DNA from 3 places in the Streptomyces sp. NPDC048671 genome. Region 3 is predicted to be linked to each of the others. Evidence: riboswitches for the same ligand, from Rfam matches in the RefSeq annotation. Region 3 holds a riboswitch; each other region holds the start of a gene.
The links. A riboswitch is a leader RNA that binds a small molecule or an ion and turns the genes downstream of it on or off. The one in region 3 is predicted to bind cyclic di-AMP.

Region 1 (7,092 bases), on a different contig from region 3:
GAGCGGCCCAGGTGTTCGTGCCGGGGACCCCGTCGATGGGTCCGGTGTAGCCCCAGTTCCGCAGGTTCCGCTGGAGCGCGGCATAGGTATTGGCTCCGGGGACCCCGTCGATCGGGCCGGTGTAACCCGACTCGATCCGCAGCCAGTTCTGCGTCCGCTGCCACATCACCGGACCGGGGACACCATCCTGTTCCGTCGACGTCTTCGGCAGCCCACCACCGCCTCCTCCTCCCAGGTAGTCCAGCGGGTTGACCCGGGTGCCGCCCGGCGTGATCAGATGCCAGTGCACGTGCGGTCCGGTGGAGCTTCCCGAGCCGGGGGCTCCGACCGCGCCCCCGGAGTACCCGACGATCCCTCCCTTGCCGACCGAGGTGCCGTTGGCCAGCAAGAACTGGGACAGGTGCATGTACTGCGTCCGGTACCCGTCGCTGTGAGTGATGGTCACCGTGTGCCCACCGGTACCGTTGTCCGGGATGTTCGTGATGACACCGGCGCCCGCCGCCGGCAGCGCGGTGCCGACGCCCATCCCGTAGTCGAGTCCGCCCAGCGAGCCGTCGTTGAGGTGGTCCTGCCAGGTACCCGTGATCCGGTAACCGCTGAACGGGTTGTAGATGTCCAGCGCTTGTGCGGCGTTCCCCGAGAACAGCACGCCGCCGGCCGCCAGGCCCAGCGTGGTGACCGAGCCCCGCAGTAATGTGCGCCGGCTCATCTCGATCCGCGGCCGAACCCCCTGGCCGTCATCGGTCCCTTGGTTCTTGTGCACGTCAACTCCCTTGTCGTTACTACGACTTGACTTGCCAGAGCGAGGCGGAGCCACGGTAACCTACGCGCATAGATTTTGATAAGCACATGACACACCCCGACGGGCACACGGCACGTCCACTGCTGGGGCCCCACCCCCTAACCGGAGGAAACATGCGCAGGAGAGACCTGATTCGCGCCGCCGTGGCGACGGCCCTGACCCCGGCCGGGATACTCACGGCCGCCGGTGCCGCGACCGCCGCCGGCCCGCCCCGCGCCCAGGCGGCCGACCTGGAGGGCCTGGACGTCTCGAACAACCAGCTCGGCATCGACTACGCCCGCGCCGCCGCGGAGGGACGGCAGTTCGTCATCGTCAAGGCCGGCGGATGCCAGCTCACCGAGGGCCCCTACACCTCGTCCTCGTATCCCGGCCACATCGACGGCGCCCGCGCCGCGGGACTGCGGGTGGGCCACTACTGGATGTCGGGAGACTTCCTCAGCCCCACCGCCGCGGCCGACTACTTCGTGGACCACCTCCACGACTACCGCGTCGGTGACGTGCTCGCGCTGGACGTCGAGGTGCTCGACGACTCCACCCGTCTGTGGAACGACGCCGATGTGTCCGCCTGGTTCAACCGGGTACGCGAACGCGTCGGAAGCTACGTGCCCTGGTTCTACATCAGCACAGGCGCACTGCGCGCGGGCACCTGGACCGCCACCGTCGCCGCCGGCGCCCACCTGTGGGCGGCCTCCTGGGGGGCCAACGACGGCACCTGGCCCGGCGCACCTGACCTCGGCGGCCACTACCCCGACTGGGCCGCCCATCAGTACACGTCCGTGGGCTCCACCGGCGGCGCGTCCCCCGTCGACCTCAGCCGCGCCCGCTCCTGGGCGTTCGACCTCACCGAGCCGACCGGCCCGCCGCCGTCCGGTGGTGGGCTGCCGAAGTCGTCGACGGAGCAGGATGGTGTCCCCGGTCCGGTGATGTGGCAGCGGACGCAGAACTGGCTGCGGATCGAGTCGGGTTACACCGGCCCGATCGACGGGGTCCCCGGAGCCAATACCTATGCCGCGCTCCAGCGGAACCTGCGGAACTGGGGCTACACCGGACCCATCGACGGGGTCCCCGGCACGAACACCTGGGCCGCTCTCCAACGACTCGCCGCCCAGAACGGCTACACCGGCCCCATCGACGGCGAGATGGGACCCAACTCCTGGCGCGGCTTCAGCCACTTCATCAACCAGGACCGCTGGAACTGACCCGCACTCCCGCAGGGCATCCGAGATGGAGTGAAGGCGTGGAAGCGGCGCACTCGCATCCCGTGGCCCTAGGCTGCGAGCCGACACCATCGCCACCGCCGCCATCACCGGCACCATCCCCGACTCAGGAGCGCGCAAGATGTTCGACCCCCTCCGGAAGCACCCGTATCCCGACGCGAATGGGCCGGACGAAGCGCCTGCCCCGCACGCGCTGCTCGCACCGCTGACCGGGTTCCTGGGCACCTGGACCGGGCAGGGCCGCGGTGAGTATCCGACGCTCGCCGAGGAGTTCCGGTACGCGCAGGAGGTGACCTTCAGTCACGACGGGCGGCCCTTCCTCCACTACGAGGCGCGCGCCTGGCTGATCGACGCGGAAGGCGCCCCGCTGCGGCCGTCGGCCCGGGAGAGCGGCTGGTGGCGGATGCAGCCGGACGGGCGCGTCGAGGCGCTGATCACCCAGCCCACCGGTATCGCCGAGATCCTGACCGGCCGTGCGGCCGACGGCGCGGCCGACCTCGCCACTCATCAGGTCGCTCTCGCTCCCACCGCCAAGGAGGTCAGCGCCACCCGTCGCCGCTACACCCTGACGGACGACGGCACGCTCGAATTCGTCCATGACCTCGCGGCCGTCGGCCAGCCGCTCCAGCACCACCTTTCGGCGCGGCTCCGACGCGAGGGCGGAAGTTAGGCCGTGTCCGCCGGCCCGTGTCGGGACGTCCCGCAACCGGGCCGTGAGCGTCCTCGGGCGCATCACGCCATAGTTCATCTATTTAGATCCATCATTAATGATGAACCGATCCGACCTTCCTGCCGGGGGTGGGCCCTGGCGGAGGTCGTCAAGATGTCCTGATTGAACCATTAATCTGATTCGCTACTAATTACTATCAAGGGTCCCTTTTTTGTCGCCCAAAGGTGATGAATGTTGAGCAAATCACCCTTTTCGGGCTCAGTGGTCAGCGTCACTCTTCCGGCCTCGGACGCGGGGCGTCCGGCTTCGGTTCCCTGTTGTGCCAAGAAAGTTGACTTCCTCGTGAAGGTCTGATGGTGAGCATTTCCTTTAATTGATCTTGCGAATCAATTGGGATCTCGAATTCAGGGCTTGTTTCGCTCGGTGTTTCTCGCTTACGGTCACCGTCAATCCGGATGGAACGCCGAATCCTGCCGCCGTCCGGTAACCCGACCCACTCACGTACGGCAGGAGCGGGGGACCCAGGTTTGCCGCCGGTCCGGTATCCGGAGCGGCTAGGGGTGAAGTCGCCATCACGTGCGGCCGGACATCTCCAGTCCGAACCCGACAGCTCACCTCGCAGGCGGCGGAGAGGAAAAGAGCCATGCCCATCATGGGTAAGCACCGTCGTTCCAAGTCCACCTCCCTGACCCGCGGTTTCATCGCCGTGAGCACGGGCGGAGCCGTTCTCGCGCTCCCCCTGATCGGGGCCGGATCGGCTTCTGCCGCACCGGCACACGCTGTCGTCGCAGAAAAGGCGGCGGCCCCGACTTCCCTTGCTGCCAAGGGAATTGCCGTCAGCAAGGCGGAGTCCACCGTCTATTCCGTGATCTCCGGTGATTCGCTTTCCAAGATCGCCCGTGGGTATTCGCTCAGCGGCGGCTGGGAGCAGCTCTACAAGGACAACCGGAGTGCGGTCGGTGGAAACCCCGATCTGATTCACCCGGGCCTCAAGCTGACCATCGGCGCCAAGTCCGCGGCCGTCGCGCCCAAGGCGGCCCCCACCGCCGAATCGAAGGCAAAGCCCGCGACCGAGTCCGAGCCCGCAGCTGAGTCCAAGCCCGCAGCCGAGCCTTCGGCCGAGTCCGCGGCCGACGCCTCGCAGTCGTCCGACCGGGCCGAGGGGACCGACCGTGCCGACCGTTCCCAGCGGACGGCCACGCCCATCGCGGAGGAGACCGCCGCCACCGCCCCGGCACAGGCCGCGACGGCGTACACCGCCGACCTCGACGGCTGGATCAAGGAGTCGCTGGCCGTGATGGCCCAGAACGGCATCCCCGGGAGCTACGACGGCATCTACCGCAACGTCATCCGCGAGTCCTCGGGCAACCCGCAGATCGTCAACAACTGGGACTCGAACGCCGCCGCCGGCACCCCGTCCAAGGGTCTCCTCCAGGTGATCCAGCCCACCTTCGACGCCTACCACGTGGCCGGTACCTCGATGGACATCCTCGACCCCGTCGCCAACATCACCGCGGCGTGCAACTACGCCGCGGCCACGTACGGCTCGATCGACAACGTCTTCGGGGCCTACTGACGGGCCTGCTGACATACCGCGCCTCCGCCCTCGGGAGGAGCCGGGCGCAGGGGTGGGAAGGAGCCGAGCGGCTCCTTCCCACCCCTTTGCGCCTGCCCCGGCCGCCCTCGCCAACCGGGTGGGCGATGGCACTATGAACCTTTCATCCCGCGCGCTACCCTCCGCCGCATGATTTCCACGGTGGTCTGGGGTACCGGCAATGTCGGCCGCGCGGCCATCCGCGCCGTCGAGGCCCATCCGGCCCTGAAGCTGGCGCACGTACTTGTTCATGATCCCGGCAAGGTGGGCCGCGACGCGGGCGACCTCGCCGGGACCGGCCGCGATCTGGGCGTCGCGGCGACCGACGACATCGACGCGGTGCTGGCCACCGCTCCCGGCGCGGTGGTGTACGCGGCCTCCGGGGACATCCGCCCCGACGAGGCGCTGGCCGACATCACCAGGGCCGTCCGGACGGGCGCGGTGGTCGTCACGCCCGCCCTGTACGCGCTCTACGACCAGCGGGGCGCCCCGCCGGAGCTGCGCGAACCGGTCCTGGCCGCCGTCGCCGACGGCGGCGGCTCGCTGTTCGTCTCCGGCGTCGACCCCGGCTGGGGCAACGACGTACTGCCCCTGCTGATCAGCGGACTCGGGACCACGGTCGACGTGATCCGCTGCCAGGAGATCTTCGACTACTCCACCTACGACCAGCCCGACTCGGTCCGCCACCTGATCGGCATGGGACACCCCATGGAGTACGAGCCGCTGATGCTCGCGGCCTCCGTCCCGACGATGGTGTGGGGCGGACAGATACGGCTGATGGCCAGGGCCCTGGGCGTGGAACTCGACGACATCCGCGAGACCATGGCCCGGCGGCCGCTGGAGACGACGGTGACCACCCGGACGATGGGCGAGTTCGAGGCGGGCACCCAGGGCGCGGTCCGCTTCGAGGTACAGGGCATCGTCGAGGGTGAGCCCCGCATCGTCATCGAGCACATCACCCGCATCCACCCGTCCTGCGCCCCGGACTGGCCGTCGCCGCCCGACGGCGCCGGTGCCCACCGCGTGATCATCGAGGGCCGTCCGCGCATCGAGGTCACGGTAGAGGCCACCGACGAGGGCGAGAACCGCTCGGCGGGCGGCAACGCCACCGCGGTCGGCCGGCTGGTGAACGCCATCGACTGGCTGGTGGACGCGGAACCCGGACTCTACGACGCACTCGACGTCCCCCTGCGCCCCGCAGCCGGCAGACTCGGAAGGAAGCAGCCATGATCATCGACATCCCCGAGGGCCAGGAACCGATCGGCTACGTATGGGGCGACATGGTCCCGGGCATCGGGATGGCCGCCGCGAACTTCTCCCTGTCGGTGTACCAGCACACCTCGCTGGGCCTGCGTGAGTTCGAGGCCGCCCGGCTGCGGATCGCGCAGATCAACGGGTGTCTGTTCTGCCTCGACTGGCGCACCGAACGGGACGGCGAAAAGGTCGAGGAGGAGTTCGCCGACGCGGTGAACGAGTGGCGTACCGCGGGGGCCTTCGACGACCGGACCCGGCTGGCCGCGGAGTACGCCGAGCGGTACGCCCTGGACCACCACGGTCTGGACGAGGAGTTCTGGACCCGGATGACCGCGCACTACAGCCAGCGCGAGATCGTCGAGCTGAGCATGAGCATCGGCTCCTGGCTGGCGTTCGGCCGGCTCAACCACGTACTCGGTCTCGACGCCGTGTGCGTGCTGCCCGGCCACTGAGCTGCCGGATGCCCCGGGCCCGTCCGCATCCGCCCGCGCCCGGGGCGCACCCGGTAGGAGGCTGGTGCGCCGCCTCCTGCCGGCCGGCCTGCCGCTCGGGCCGTTGTCACAGATCGGTGGCGATGATCTTCTCGATGTTCCGTTCGGCGAGTGCCGTGATGGTGACGAACGGGTTGACGCTGGTGTTGCCGGGGATCAGCGAGCCGTCGATCACGTATAGGCCCGAATACCCGTGCAGGCGACCGTAGTTGTCGGTGGCCCGGTCCAGCACCGCACCGCCGAGCGGGTGGTAGGTGAGATGGTCGCCCCAGATCTTGTACACACCGAAGAGGTCGGTGCGGTAGATCGTCCCCTCCTTCGCGTTGATCTTGTCGAAGATCGTTTTGGCCATGTCGATGGAGGGCTGCTTCCACGCGGCCTGCCAGTTCAGGTCGACCTTGCCCGTCGCGGCGTTCCAGGAGAACTGGGCGCGGTTCGGGTTCTTCGTGATCGACAGATAGAACGAGGCGAACGTCTCGATCCCGGTCGGCAGTGGAGCGACTTCGGCGAAGGCGCCACCGGCGTCCCAGTTGTCGATGCCGCCGCAGGGGATGCTCGACTGGACCGCGCCGGTCGGGTCCCACAGGTGGTTGGCACGCCCGCACATGACGTTGCCGTTGTCGCCCCAGCCCTTGCCGATCTCCTCGTTGAGGCCGGGGAGCCTGCCGGTGGCCTTGAGCTCGGTCAGCAGTTTGCTCGTGCCGACGCTGCCGGCCGCGAAGAACACCTTGTCCGCGGTCACCGTCTTGGTGGCCTCGGTGCTCCCGTCGGTGCGGAGCTGGTCGATGACGACCGTGTAGCCCCCGGCCGACGCCGGGGCCACCGAAGTCACCTTGTGCAGAGGCGAGACGGTGACGTTGCCGGTCGCCATGCCCTGGGCGAGGTAGGTCTTCTGCAGCGACTTCTTGCCGTAGTTGTTGCCGTAGAGGATCTCGCCGTCCAGTGCCGACTTGGGTACGGTGCCGGCGGCCTCCTTCTCCATGTAGTCCCAGTCGTACACGTCCGGCACGAAGACGAACGGGAAGCCGGAGCGCTGGGCCTGCTTACGGCCGACCCTGGCGTAC
Region 2 (7,092 bases), on a different contig from region 3:
AGGGACCGTGCGACACCGAAGCTGAGGACGATCAGCTTCTCGAACGGGGGCATGTCGGGCGCGGCGTAGGGGGCGGCGAGCTGCGGCCAGGTGGAGAACTGCTCCCGCACCACGGCCAGTGCCAGCTGCTCCTTGCTGGAGTAATGGAAATAGATCGCCCCACTGGTTTTTCCCGAGTGATCGCTTATGTCATTTACGCTCGTTCCCGCATATCCCCGTTCGACAAATAGATGTGCTGCTGATTCCAGCAGTGCTTTTCGGGTTGCGTGGGCCCTGTCCTGCATCAGTTCCACCTTCGCTCAAACGTTCTGACGTCACGACGGTGAATTCAGGCCTCCCTCGGGAGGGCCCGGTCGCGGCGCGCGAAGATCTTATTATTTCGCCACGGCGGGCATGCGGGTGAGTGTTCACACAATCTGTCGCCCTGCTGGGAGAAATCGGTCCGCGTGAGCCTGTCGGCTCCGCCCCGAACGACACCGCGGCCAACCGGAAGCGCGGCTCACCAGGCCCGATGAACGTATCCCGGGCGCAGCGACCCCTTCTCCGTCCCGTGCGCGAGCCCCGGCCGCCCGCGGTCGCGGAATTTTCATGCACTCGAATTGGTGATTGCGGAAATCAGAGGGACGGAAATAACGTAATGGCTACGATGTTTTCGGCACGGGCCGAAAACGGCGATCTACGTCCGGCGTGGTGCGCTCAATGGCGTGCACACGCTCGCAGCAGCCGGTGAAATCTTTCGGCCCCCTCATTTCTGCGAGTGGATCAACCGAATTCCGGCGCTTACCCGCACCCGTGCACCGAACCGGTCGGCACAGCCTCCGAGAACGGTAGTGACATGACAGCTCGTAACATCCTTTCGTGGTCCCCGTCCGCCATCGTCTTCGACTGCGACGGGACCCTGATGGACACGGAACGACATTGGCAGGAGGCCCGGACCAGCACCTTCCGGACGTTCGGCCTCAAGCCGCCGGCCGGATTCGCCGGCCGCGCCAAGGGCGTGCACTACACCGAGTGCGGCGCGCTCATGGCCGAGGAGACCGGGAAACCGGATCTCGCGGAAGACCTGGCCGACACGCTCCTCGTCACCTTCACCGCGCTGGTCGACCAGGATCCCGTCACCATGCCGGGGGCTGCCGCGCTGGTCGGGCTGGCCGCCCGCCACCTCCCTCTCGCGGTGGCGAGCAACTGCCCCCGGGAGATGGTGGAATCGTGCCTCGGCCGGGCCGGGCTCCTTCGCTGCTTCAGACACGTGGTCGTCGCCGGGGACGACGTACGGCCGAAGCCGGAACCCGACGTCTACGAGGTGGCCGCCCGCCTCTGCGGCGTTCCGCCCGAGGAGGCTCTGGCCGTGGAGGACTCGATCACGGGCATGGAATCGGCCCGCCGGGCGGGCCTGCGCGTCATCGGCCTCGGCACCGTCCCGCCGGGGCCGGAGGCCGAGCAGGCCGATCTGTGGGTCGCGAGCCTCGCCGACCGCGAGCTGGTGAGGTGGGCCCGCAGCCGGATCGGCGAGTAGACCCGGCCTGATCCCAACGAGGCCTGATCCCAACGAGGCCTGATCGAAACAAGGCCTGATCCGAACGAGAGGCCATGGGGCCTGTCGTCAGACTGCCGTCGTCGCCCGCACGGCAGTCTGACGACAGGTCCGTCCTAGGCCACCCGGGTCGCTCCGGCGAACGGCATTTCGTCGACCGGCGCGATCCGGACCGGGGCTCCGGGGCGCGGGGCGTGGATCATCCGGCCGTTGCCGATGTAGAGGCCGACATGGCTGACGCCCGAGAAGAAGAACACCAGGTCGCCGGGGGCGAGTTCGGACCTCGCGACGCGCTGCCCGGCGTTGATCTGGGTGTACGTGGTCCGGGGGAGCGAGACACCCGCGGAGCGCCAGGCGGCCTGGGTGAGGCCGGAGCAGTCGAACGAGGAGGGGCCGGTGGCGCCCCACACGTACGGCTTGCCGAGGGCCCCGTACGCGAAGGCGACGGCCGCAGCGGCGCGGGCGTTCGGCGCCCGGTCGGAGCCGCGCGGGGAGCTGCGGTCGGCGTGGCCCGCGCCGCGGCCGCCGTCCGAGGCGTCGTACGCGGCGCGCTGGGCGGGGGAGAGGCGGGCCAGCAGCTCGCGGGCCTCGGTCAGCTTGGCCCGGACCGTCGCCCGGTGCTTCTTCAGGTCGGCCTGGCGGGCGGTGAGCTCGGCCAGCTGCCCCGCCGCCTCGGACCGCAGCTGGGCCACGTCCGCGACCTGGCGCTGCACGGCACGTACCTCGTCGGCCCGGCCGGCGGCGGCCCGCTCCACGTAGGAGGCGCGCTCCAGGTACTGGTCGGGGTCCGAGGAGAGCGCCAGCTGGAGGGACGGGTCGAGACCGCCGGAGCGGTACTGCGCCGCGGCGTACGCGCCCAGCGCGTCGCGCGAGGCGTTGAGCCGCTCGGTCTTGCGGGCGGCCTCGTCGCGCATCGCGTCGATGGACTCGGCGGTGGCGGCCGCCTTCACCTTCGCGCCGTTGTACTGCTCGGTGGCGACCTCCGCCTCCCGGTACAGCCGGTCCACCTCGGCCTTGACCCGCGCGGGGGTGGGCGTCGGGTCGGCGTGCGCGGATCCCGGCAGCGCGGCAGCGGTCGCGGCCCCGGCGAGGGCGAGGGTCGCTGCGGTGCGGGCAGCAGAGCCGGTGTACGGGCGCTGCTTGGGTTTCCGGTGCGCGGCCACGAGGGCGGGGGTCCTTCCTGTCGACTGCCCGTCGGGGCCTACCGGCGGGCCCGCCCGGTCCGGCGGCGGGTCACCAACAGGGGGAGCGGCCCGCCGCCGGATCTCTCGGCGGGGCGACCGGACGGTGCCGTCCGGGTGCGGAGCGGCGGTGATCCGGTCACCTGGTAGGGACGCTAAACCCGGGGCACGGGCAGGAGTCGTAATGACGCCTATTGCCCGAATTTGGCGTGGTGTTGTTGCTGGATGACCGGAAAAATTGCACCAGAGTCAGGCAATTGGTGCATTCGTCAGTCAAGCGTCCAGTAAGCCTCACCTGGCTGCGGAAGGCTGATACGGCCAGGGCTAAGGTGCGGAACCATGCGTGTACTCATTGATGTCTTCGTCGCCCTGCACATCATCGGAATCGCCGCCCTGCTGGGGGGCTTCCTCACCCAGATGAAGGCGATGGGGGCGGGAACCGCGCGCTTCGTGCCGGGGATGCTGCACGGCGCGCTGACCATGCTGGTCACCGGTATCGCCCTGGTCGGGCTCGACCAGGCCGACGACCACCCCGTGAACAACGTCAAGATCGGCATCAAGCTGCTGATCCTGGTCGTCATCCTCGGGCTCGTCTACGTCAAGCGGGACGAGGAGAAGGTCGAGAAGGGCCTCTTCGCGGCGGTGGGCGGACTGACGGTCGTCAACATCTTCATCGCCACGCTCTGGACCTGACCTGACCTGACCTGACCTGACCTGACCTGACCGGGCCGGGCCGGGCAGCGGCCGGGCAGCGGCCGGCGGTGGCCGCTGCCGCAGGGGCCACCCGCCGTACCGCAACGCCCCTAACCGGGCCGCACGCTCCCGTAGATCGGCATGTAGTAGATCGACTCCTCGCGCACGTTCGCCCCCGGCTTCGGCGCGTGGATCATCATGCCGTCGCCCTTGTAGATGCCGACGTGGCTGATGTCGTCGTAGAAGAAGACCAGGTCCCCGGGCCGCAGATCCGCCGTCGCGATCCGGGTGCCCACGTTCACCTGGTCCCAGGTGGTCCGCGGAATGCTGACCCCCGCCGCCTTCCAGGCCGCCTGGGTGAGCCCCGAGCAGTCGTACGAGGACGGGCCGGTCGCTCCCCAGACGTACGGCTTGCCGATCTGGGCCCTGGCGAACGCGAGGACCTTCTCGGCCTTCGTCGTGGCGCTGCTGTCCGAACCGGAACCCGTCCCGGCGCCCGAACCGCTCCCGGTGCCCGTGCCGGTCCCGCTCCCGCTCCCGGACTCCTTGGCCTTGCGGTCGGCCTCGGCCTTCGCGGCGGCCTGCTTCTTCGCCAGCTCCGCCGCCTTGCGCTCGGCCTCGTCCTTCTTCTTCTGCTCCAGCTCGGCGAGGCGTGCCTTCTCCTCGGCGGTCAGCTTCGACAGCAGCGTGCGGGCCTCGGTCAGCTTGTCCTGGACGTTCCGCTTGCTGGTGCGCAGCCGGGTCTGGGACGCGGTGAGCGTCTCCAGGCTCGTCACCGCCTCGGCGCGCTTCTTGGACGCCTCGGCCTGCTTCGTACGGAAGTCAGTGACGGCCTGCTGCTGGTTCGCGGCCATCCGGTTCATGAGGTGGGTCTGGTCGAAGAACGACTGCGGGTCGTTCGCCAGGAAGAAGGTGGCGGTCGGCGCGAGCGCCCCGTCACGGTATTGGGCGGCGGCGTAGTTCCCGAGCGTCCGGCGGGCGTCGTTCAGCTTGTCGGCGCGCTCGGCGATGTCGTCCAGCAGCGTGTCCACCTTGGTGCGCTGCTTGGCGGACGCCTCTTTCGCCTGGTCGTAGTGCTGGGTCGCGGTGCCCGCCTGTCGGTAGAGGTCGTCGACCTTCTTCTGGACGTCCTCGATGCCGGGCTTCGGGGCCGGGGCCGCCAGCGCGCTCTGCGTGGACAGCAGGGTCACCGAGGCGAGTGCGGCCGTCGTGAACCCGATGGCCGGGCTGGTGCTGCGCGCCCGGGGGCGCGGTTTGCGATGCGACGCCAAGGCCTGCATCTCCTTCCGTGGACCGCCTACCGGGTTAGCTGTCGGGTTCGGGCGTAACGGAAGGCTGCCCTACGGTCCTGGTGGGGGATTCGGACCGATTCACCCCGGTGCTGCGTGTGGGTCCCCGGTTCCGGACTCCGTACGGGCAGCCCAGGATTCGGCGTGGACGCCCGCTCGGCGTGGTTCGCCTCTGGGGGTACGGGCCGCCCGAACGTGCACGCTAGCCAACTCATGGTGCCGCTGTGAAGGTTGATGTTCGATATGCCCGATACATTTTCGTGACCTTGGCGAAGTGGGCGAGGTGCGGGCAGGTCAGGCGCGGGATCGGTCCACACAGTGTGGGTCCGGCATCGCTCTGGGTGGCCGCGCGGAGGTGTGCGGAGGTGTGCGGTTCGCCATGTGAGCCCAGGGTGTCAGTGCGGCGGCCTAGACTCGGACAGCGATGAGCAGCCTCTTTGACGACAGTTTCCTGGCCGGCCTCCAGCACACGGAGGAAGGGCCCCCGCCGCCCCCCGAGGACTCCGCACCCGAAGCGGTGCCGGAGGACCTCTTCGGGGGCGTGTTCGACGGGCCCCCGCCGCCCCGCGACGCGTACTACCGCGACGGGGCCCACCGCCCGGTGATCGACGCCGCCGCGCTGCTCGACGGGCTGAACACCGAGCAGCGCGCCGCCGTCGTGCACGCGGGGTCCCCGCTGCTCATCGTCGCCGGGGCCGGTTCGGGCAAGACCCGGGTACTGACCCACCGCATCGCCCACCTGCTCGCCGAGCGGGGGGTGCACCCCGGCCAGATCCTGGCGATCACGTTCACCAACAAGGCCGCCGGTGAGATGAAGGAGCGCGTCGAGCAGCTCGTCGGCCCCCGCGCCAACGCCATGTGGGTCATGACCTTCCACAGCGCGTGCGTACGGATCCTGCGCCGCGAGTCGAAGAAGCTCGGCTTCACGTCCTCGTTCTCGATCTACGATGCCGCGGACTCCAAGCGGCTGATGGCCCTGGTCTGCCGCGATCTCGACCTCGACCCGAAGCGCTTCCCGCCGAAGTCGTTCACGGCGAAGGTGTCGAACCTCAAGAACGAGCTGATCGACGAGGAGACCTTCGCCGGCCAGGCCGCGGACGGTTTCGAGAAGACGCTCGCCCAGGCCTACGCGATGTACCAGTCCCGGCTGCGCGAGGCCAACGCGCTGGACTTCGACGACATCATCATGACGACGGTGCACCTGCTCCAGGCCTTCCCCGACGTCGCCGAGCACTACCGCCGCCGGTTCCGGCACGTCCTGGTCGACGAGTACCAGGACACCAACCACGCCCAGTACACGCTCGTACGGGAACTGGTCGGCCCGGCCGGTGCCGCCGACGCCCCCGGCGAGCTGTGCGTCGTCGGTGACGCGGACCAGTCGATCTACGCCTTCCGAGGCGCCACGATCCGCAACATCCTCCAGTTCGAGGAGGACTACCCGGACGCGACCACGATCCTGCTGGAACAGAACTACCGCTCCACCCAGACGATCCTGTCCGCCGCCAACGCCGTCATCGAGCGCAACGCGAGCCGCCGCCCGAAGAACCTCTGGACCAACGCCGGCTCCGGCGCCCGGATCACCGGCTACGTCGCGGACACCGAGCACGACGAGGCGCAGTTCGTCGCCGACGAGATCGACCGGCTGACCGACGCGGGCGACGCCAAGGCCGGCGACGTCGCGATCTTCTACCGGACGAACGCGCAGTCCCGTGTCTTCGAGGAGATCTTCATCCGGGTCGGCCTGCCCTACAAGGTCGTCGGCGGTGTGCGCTTCTACGAGCGCAAGGAGGTCCGGGACGTCCTGGCCTACCTCCGGGTCCTCTCCAACCCCGAGGACACGGTTCCGCTGCGCCGCATCCTGAACGTGCCCAAGCGCGGCATCGGCGACCGGGCCGAGGCGATGATCGACGCCCTGTCGCTGCGCGAGAAGATCACCTTCCCGCAGGCGCTGCGCCGCGTCGACGAGGCGTACGGCATGGCCGCGCGCTCAGCCAACGCCGTCAAGCGGTTCAACACGCTGATGGAGGAGCTGCGCACGATCGTCGAGTCGGGCGCGGGCCCCGCGGTGGTGCTGGAGGCGGTCATGGAGCGGACCGGCTACCTCGCCGAGCTCCAGGCCTCCACCGACCCGCAGGACGAGACCCGGATCGAGAACCTCCAGGAGCTCGCCGCCGTCGCGCTCGAATTCGAGCAGGACCGCGGCGAGGAGGAGGGCGCGGGCACCCTCTCCGAGTTCCTGGAGAGGGTCGCGCTCGTCGCGGACTCCGACCAGATCCCCGACGAGGACACCGACGGCTCCGGAGTCGTCACGCTGATGACCCTGCACACGGCGAAGGGCCTCGAATTCCCGGTGGTCTTCCTGACCGGCATGGAGGACGGCGTCTTCCCGCACATG
Region 3 (7,092 bases):
GCGGCCGCCTTCGACGCCTCGTCGGGCTTCAGCCAGGTGTACTTGAGGATCTCGGCCTTGGAACCGAGCCGCTGCGAACAGTACGAGCAGTCCTCGGGGCAGAGCCCAGACTTCAGATTGACCAGATAGTTCAGCTTCACGCGCCGCCCGAACCACTGGCGGCGCACCTTTCCGGCCGCGGCCACCACGTCGAGCAGATCGTCGTCCGGGGTGGCCAGTACGGCGAGCGCTTCTTCACGGGTCGGCAGCTCGCGCCGCAGTCCCTTGTCCGCCAGCGTGTTCAGGAGGTCCATGGCGACGATCCTGACGCACGGCACGCCTTCGAGCCAAGGAAGAACCGGACAACAGAGAGGCGTGAGGGTGTGTGCATGGCCACACCCTGCCCGGCTTCGCCCCCGGTTAAGGTCTGTGAGTTGCCTACAAAAGGGACCGCCCATGCCGTTCGCCCCGTTCGACTGGATCGACGACGAGGCGCGCCGCCGTGCGGACACCGGGCTCGTCCGGACGCTCCGGCCCAGGCCCGCCGAGACGGAACTGCTGGATCTCGCGAGCAACGACTACCTCGGCCTGACCAGGCACCCGGAGGTGACCGAGGCAGCGGCCGACGCGGCGCACCGCTGGGGTGCGGGGGCCACCGGATCCCGCCTGGTCACCGGTTCCACCGCGCTGCACGCCGAGCTCGAACGGGAACTGGCCGATTTCTGCGGTTTCGAGGCGGCCCTCGTGCTGTCCTCCGGCTACGCGGCCAACCTCGCCGCTCTCACCGCGCTCACCGGACGGGGTTCCCTGATCGTGTCGGACGCCGGTAATCACGCCTCGATCGTCGACGGCTGCCGGCTCTCCCGGGCCGAGACCGCCGTCGTGCCGCACGCCGACCCCGACGCCGTGCGCAAGTCCCTGCACGCACACGACGGCAGGGCGCTGGCGGTCACCGACTCGGTCTTCTCCGTCGACGGCGACGCCGCGCCGCTGGCCGCCCTGGCGGAGGTCTGCCGTGACGAGGACGCCGCGCTGCTCGTCGACGACGCGCACGGTCTGGGGGTGCTCGGGGAGGGCGGTCGCGGCGCGCTCGCGGCCGCCGGCCTCGCGGGCGGCGACGGTGTCGTCGCCACGCTCACCCTCTCCAAGTCCCTGGGCAGCCAGGGCGGCGCGGTCCTCGGCCCCGCCCGTGTCATCGACCACCTGATCAACACCGCGCGCACGTTCATCTTCGACACCGGACTCGCCCCCGCCGCCGCCGGCGCCGCCCTGGGCAGCCTGCGGCTGCTGCGCCGCGAACCGGAGCGGGCGGGCCGGGCCCGCGCGGTGGCCACCGCGCTGTACGGACAGCTGACCGCGGCCGGTCTGACCGCCGTACGGCCCGACGCGGCCGTGGTCTCGGTACGCGCGCCGTCGGCCGACGCCGCGGTCCGCTGGGCGGCCGACTGCCGTACGGCCGGTATGGCGGTCGGGTGCTTCCGGCCGCCCTCGGTACCGGACGGCATCTCCCGGCTGCGGCTGACGGCACGCGCAGACCTGACGGACGAGCAGATCGCGACCGCGGTCGCGACCGTACGGCGGACCGCTCCGGACGCCTGAGACGGCACGGCCGTCCTCCGGCGCCGTGACCGGTCCGCCGCCGCGTCAGCGGACCGAGCCGAGGCTCAGACCGGAGACGAAGGAGGTCCAGGCCGCTGACGAGAACTGGAGCGGTGGCCTGGACACGTCCTTGGAGTCGCGCACGGCCAGCCGCCTGCCGCCGAACGGCGCGGCCTCCACGCAGTTGTTCATTCCCGTGCTGCGGCTGCTGCGCCGCCAACGTAACGCGTTCTGTGCGAGGCAATCCGACATGACGCCCCCCTCGGGCAGTCCGTAGTTACTGACCGGCGCGGTCGATCGCGGCGATCAGGTCCAACGAGTGCTCCGGCGACAGCGCGTGCGCCTGCAGAGTGCGGAAGGCCGAGCTGTACGCCTCAAGGTCTTCTTTCCGCTCCAAGTAGAGGCTACTCGTCAAATGGTCAAGAACGACCACATCCAGATCAGAAGTGCTCGGAAATGAGAAGATAACGAAAGGCCCGGTGAGGCCGACATAGCCGCCCACCGTGAAGGGCAGCAACTGGAGTTGCACATGAGGAAGTTGAGCCAGCCGGACGAGATGGCGCAATTGCTCCCTCATCACCCGCCTGCCGCCGACCGCGCGCCTCAGCACCGCCTCGTCGAGCACCGCGCTCAGCCTCAGCGGCGGATCGCACCGGAGCACCCCCTGCCGGGCGAGCCGCACCTCCACCAGCGAGTCCAGCTGGCCGGCCGGCAGCCCGTCCAGAGAGGCCCGGGTCACCGCCCGTGCGTAGTCGGCGGTCTGCAACAGGCCAGGCACCACCGAGGTCTCCAGCGTGCGAGCGGTGCGCGCCTGTGACTCCAAACTGATGAAGTCGCGGTACTGGGGCGGGATGAGGCCGCGGTAGGCATGCCACCAGCCCGCGCCGCCCCCGCCCGCCGAACCGGCGAGCGCCTCCAGAACCTCCCGCAACTGCGGGTCGTCCACGGCGTACGCGTCCAGCAGCCGGGTGACGTCCGCCGGCCGCACCCCACTGACACCCGTCTCGATCCGGCTCACCTTCGACTGGTGCCAGCCGAGCAGTTGCGCGGCCTCCCGGCTGGTGAGTCCGGACGTATGGCGCAGACTCCGCAGCTCCTCCCCGAGCTTGCGGCGTCGCACCGCAGGGCCGTGCTGCATGTGGTGCCTCCCTCCCACTCGCTGCCGAGCGGACAGTGTGCCGCTCCCGCACGGTATCCAGCGAAGAGTTCACCGCTTTGAGCGACAGATATATGCATATCTTGGTGGATCGTCGTCACAGAGGGCAGCATCAATGGCAATCTGGCGCGAAGCACAGCACGGACCGATCGCGGGTCGGTTCCGGGTGGGAAAGGGGCGGCCGGCCATGGCGGACCATCAAGAGGCAAGCGTCACTCTGCCGAGCGAGCCGGTCTCGGTCTCCGCGGCCCGGAGGTATGTGGCCCGGGTACTGGCCGAATGGGGACTGCCCGACGGGAACGAGGCCGCGGACACCATCCGGCTGATCGTCTCGGAGCTCGCGACCAACGCGGTGCAGCACACGTTCGGCCAGTCGCCCACCTTCACCGTGGATCTACGGCTGGAGCGCGAGGAGCAGCTGTACCTCGGGGTGACGGACAGTCACCCCCGCTGGCCCCAGCGGCTGCCCGCCGCCGTCCAGCAGGACAATGGGCGCGGCATGGTGATCATCCGCTCCCTGGCCAAGGAGTACGGTGGCCGGCTGACCGTCACACCCACCGCCGAGGGCGGCAAGACCGTCTGGATCGCCCTCCCCTGGAACGTCCCCGTCCAGGGCTGACCGGACCCGTGCCCCGCGGTCCGGGTCACTGCGGCGCGGCGGCCCGGCCGAATCCGCTGCGCAACAGGGCCCGCAGGGTCGCCGCCGCGGCGCTCGACCGGTCACCGCGGTGCACCACCGAGATCGTCCGGCGGAACGCGGCGGGCTCCAGCCTCCGCACGGACAGCGGCGTCGGTGACATCGCCGCGACCATCTCGGGAACCACCGCGATCCCGATGCCCGCGCTGACCAGGGCGCACACCAGCGCGTAGCCCGGCGACTCGCAGACCACCGCGGGCAGAGCGCCCGCCTCGGCCAGCGCGTTCTCCACCCCGCGGCGCGGCGGATGCGTGGGCGCGCTGCTGATCAGCGGCCGGCCCGCCAGATCCGTCACCGGAAGCCGCCCGCTGCCGTCGGCCAGGACCTGCCCGACGGCGGTGATCAGCACCAGTTCCTCGACCAGCAGGGGCTCGGCACTGACGCCCGAGGGCAGCGGCGTCGCGGCGGCCGGTTCGTACGCGTGCGTCAGCGCGAGATCGACCTCGCCCGCCGCCACCGCCGCGACCCCGCCCGGCGGCTCGTACTCCGTGACGACCAGCTCCACATCCGGGTGCGCCCGGCGGAAGGCACTCAGCACGGGAGGCAGCAGATGGATGCCGGCCGTGGTGAAGGTGCCGACGCGCAGGCGCCCGCCGGAGAGCCCGGCCAGTCGGGCCAGCTCGTGGCGGGCCTGGTCCATCTCGTCCAGGACCCGCCGGGCCCGGCCGGCGAGCAGCTCGCCCGCGGCGGTGAGACGGGCGCCCCGGTGGTGCCGGACCAGCAGCGCGGCACCGGCCTCCCGCTCCAGCTTGGCGAGCTGCTGGGAGAGCGCGGGGGCGGTGTAGCCCAGGCGGGCGGCGGCCCTGGTGATCGAACCGGCCTCGGCGACCGCCACCAGCGCCGCGAGCCGCGTCGGGTCGTACATTAAGCATTCCTTTTGGCAGACCCACAAGATTGCAAGTACATGCTAAAGGCCGTTCGGGTCCAATGTGGAGCCCATGGACGCCCAACTGACCGCCTTCCTCGGAGTCGCCGCCGCCATGGTCGCGCTGCCCGGAGCGGATTTCACCGTCGTCGTACGCAACGCTCTCGCCTCGCGGTCGGCGGGGGTGGCGACCGCGCTCGGCGTCGCCGGGGGCCTGCTCGTCCACACCGCGCTCGCCGTCGCCGGACTGGCCGCCGTGCTGGTGGCGGTGCCGGTGCTGTTCCGTACGGTTCAGCTCCTAGGCGGGGCGTACGTGCTCTACCTGGGCGTCAGCGCGCTGCGCGCCGCCCGGCGCCGCGACGGGCGGGCGCACGCCGCCGAAGCCGCGGTGGACCGGCCGGACGGCGGGCAGGCCGCCATCGGGACCCGACGCGCACTGCGCCAGGGCTTTCTGACCAACGCCCTTAACCCCAAGGCGCCGGTGCTCTTCCTCAGCCTGCTTCCGCAGTTCGTCCCCGCCGGGGCCCACCCGCTGCCCAGGACACTGCTGCTCGCCGCGATCGTCGTGCTGCTCGCGCTGATCTGGTTTCCGGCCGTGGCGCTCCTGGTGGACCGCCTGGGCCGGTGGCTGCGCCGGCCGCGCACCGCCCGCGCGATCGAGGGCGGCAGCGGCGTGGCGCTCACCGCACTCGGGGCGGTGCTGGTGACCGGCACCCTGCTGCACTGATCTCAGGTGTGGATCCGGTGGCGGGGCGGCGGCGTCAGCTGACCCGCCCGTAGTAGACGCTCTTCGTCCAGATCTTCTCCAGCCGCACCACGGCGCCGGTCTTCGGCGAGTGCCAGATCTTGCCGCTGCCCGCGTAGATGCCCACGTGGAAGACGCTGCGGCCGGAGTGGAAGAAGACCAGATCGCCGCGTTGCCGCTTCGAGGCCGAGATGTGGCGGGTCTTGTTGTACTGCTGCTGGGCCGTGCGCGGGAGCTTCTTGCCCGCCTTCTTGAACGAGTACAGCGTCAGCCCCGAACAGTCGAAACGGCTGGGGCCGCTTGCGCCCCACCGGTACGGCGATCCCTTCTTCGACGCGGCGATGTTGAGCGCCTTCATCGAATGAGTCGCGGCCTGGGCGTCGGTCACGGCGCCGGGGACGAACAGCGTGCCGCCGACGGCGGCGAGAGTCATGGCCGAGGCCGTGGCGGCCCGGCCGAGCAGAGACGGGACATGAACCTGCGCACTCATGCGCAACCCTTCGTCAGCCGCCTGTGAAGGATGACCTGTCGGGTTCGGGCTGGCGAAGTTGCCCGGCCGCACAAGGCGGCTTCACCCCGAGGGACAACCGGAGGTCCGGTCGGCCCGTTGTGCTCGGGTCCTCCACTCCTGCCGATCCACTCCTGTCGACCAGGCATCCGGACAGCGGCAGGACTCGGCGTCCGCCCGGACCGCCCCGCCGCGGTGGCGGGGGCTTGTCGTCCCAGGGATCTTGACTCACCGAACGCCGGATTTCCGAGGTGAAACGGTGATATGTGAGGCTCGTCACGGCTGGCCCGTTCGGGTGGACAGAGGGCCATTCGTGGAGTCGGTGGACCTCCCCCGCCGGTGCCGTACCAGCGGCGGAAGGGGAGATTTCACCCATAGTCCATCTCGGAAGCGCAAGTTGAGCTGTCCCTCGTGCGAGGTATCACCTACGCCGAACGAGCGAGATAATTCGGTCCACCCGTCGGGCGTGTCGGCGCAAGGGAGTTGATCAACTCGTCTGGGCCGGCGGCACGGTGACCCGCCCGGCGCGGCGCTCGCCGTCCAGTACCCGTAGCGCCCGCGTCAACGTGGTGGAGTGGATCCGGGCTTCACCCCGCTCGTGCATCAACGTGAGCGCGTCCCGCAGCGCCGCCGCGTGCGAGGCGAGTGCCTGCGCGGCGCGCAGGGCCCGGTAGGTGTCGTCGGCGCGGGCCGGATTGGTCCGGCCCACCTGGTCGACGACTTGCAGATAGCGGTCGATGAACTCGCCCTCCGCGCGGGTCAGGGCGGGCAGCGGCGGGAACTCCGGTGGCTGCATCGGGGGTTCACCGCGCGGCGGGCGGCGGCAGCGCGGGCCCCCGGCTCCGCACGATGTGGTCGATCAGCCCATAGGTCTTGGCGCCCTCGGCGTCGAGGATGAGATCGCGCTCGGTGTCGGCGGTGACCTGTTCGGCGGAGCGGCCGGTGTGGCGGACCAGCATGCTCGTCAGCGTCTCGCGCATCCTGGCCAGTTCCCGGGCCTCGATCTCCAGATCGGACGGCTGCCCCTGCACCGGTTCGGCGAGTTCCGGCTGCTGCAGCACGACCCGTGCGCCGGGCAGCGCGTGCCGCCGGCCCGGGGCTCCCGCGGCCAGCAGTACGGCCGCTGCGGCGCCCGCCTGGCCGAGGCAGAAGGTCTCCACCTCGCAGGTGAGGAACTCCATCGTGTCGTAGACGGCGGTCATGGCCCCGAACGAGCCGCCGGGGGAGTTGATGTAGAGCTGGATGGGCCGGTCGGGTTCGTTGTGTTCCAGGTACATGAACTGGGCGACCAGGTCGTTGGCCGCGACGTCGTCGACCGGTGTGCCCAGGAAGACGACCCGTTCGGCCAGGAGCTTGGAGTACGGGTCGAGCGTGCGGGTCCCCTGGGACGTGCGCTCGGTGAACTCGGGCAGTACGTAGCGGGCGGCGGGGCGGTGCATGGCGAAGACCTCTCCTCCGGGGCGCGCAGGGGTCCGTGAGGGCGCCCTGCGCACGCTTCTGCGAGAAATGTACAGGACGTACAGAAGTTTGTGATGGGAGAGCG

Region 1: it holds a riboswitch for cyclic di-AMP, as region 3 does, so the genes downstream of both, ACZ6S6_RS32175 (transglycosylase SLT domain-containing protein) here and ACZ6S6_RS28045 (C40 family peptidase) in region 3, are expected to answer to the same signal.
Region 2: it holds a riboswitch for cyclic di-AMP, as region 3 does, so the genes downstream of both, ACZ6S6_RS36940 (C40 family peptidase) here and ACZ6S6_RS28045 (C40 family peptidase) in region 3, are expected to answer to the same signal.

Annotation. Positions count from the first base shown of each region.
Region 1 covers NZ_JBVJHB010000019.1:50,920-58,011, forward strand. Annotated here, with positions in the region: gene ACZ6S6_RS32160 (peptidoglycan DD-metalloendopeptidase family protein) at 1-763, opposite strand, end outside; gene ACZ6S6_RS32165 (GH25 family lysozyme) at 916-2,001, shown strand; gene ACZ6S6_RS32170 (heme-binding beta-barrel domain-containing protein) at 2,141-2,689, shown strand; cyclic di-AMP (ydaO/yuaA leader) riboswitch at 3,141-3,329, shown strand; gene ACZ6S6_RS32175 (transglycosylase SLT domain-containing protein) at 3,333-4,265, shown strand; gene ACZ6S6_RS32180 (NAD(P)H-dependent amine dehydrogenase family protein) at 4,434-5,513, shown strand; gene ACZ6S6_RS32185 (carboxymuconolactone decarboxylase family protein) at 5,510-5,989, shown strand; gene ACZ6S6_RS32190 (GMC oxidoreductase) at 6,096-7,092, opposite strand, start outside.
Region 2 covers NZ_JBVJHB010000030.1:14,946-22,037, reverse strand. Annotated here, with positions in the region: gene ACZ6S6_RS36960 (ScbR family autoregulator-binding transcription factor) at 1-284, opposite strand, end outside; gene ACZ6S6_RS36955 (HAD family hydrolase) at 836-1,516, shown strand; gene ACZ6S6_RS36950 (C40 family peptidase) at 1,651-2,697, opposite strand; gene ACZ6S6_RS36945 (hypothetical protein) at 3,055-3,408, shown strand; gene ACZ6S6_RS36940 (C40 family peptidase) at 3,519-4,688, opposite strand; cyclic di-AMP (ydaO/yuaA leader) riboswitch at 4,687-4,852, opposite strand; gene pcrA (DNA helicase PcrA) at 5,122-7,092, shown strand, end outside.
Region 3 covers NZ_JBVJHB010000015.1:133-7,224, reverse strand. Annotated here, with positions in the region: gene bioB (biotin synthase BioB) at 1-293, opposite strand, end outside; gene ACZ6S6_RS28075 (8-amino-7-oxononanoate synthase) at 436-1,578, shown strand; gene ACZ6S6_RS28070 (DUF397 domain-containing protein) at 1,624-1,830, opposite strand; gene ACZ6S6_RS28065 (helix-turn-helix domain-containing protein) at 1,856-2,716, opposite strand; gene ACZ6S6_RS28060 (ATP-binding protein) at 2,922-3,353, shown strand; gene ACZ6S6_RS28055 (LysR family transcriptional regulator) at 3,379-4,296, opposite strand; gene ACZ6S6_RS28050 (LysE family translocator) at 4,370-5,023, shown strand; gene ACZ6S6_RS28045 (C40 family peptidase) at 5,058-5,531, opposite strand; cyclic di-AMP (ydaO/yuaA leader) riboswitch at 5,535-5,707, opposite strand; gene ACZ6S6_RS28040 (hypothetical protein) at 6,037-6,345, opposite strand; gene ACZ6S6_RS28035 (ATP-dependent Clp protease proteolytic subunit) at 6,353-6,988, opposite strand.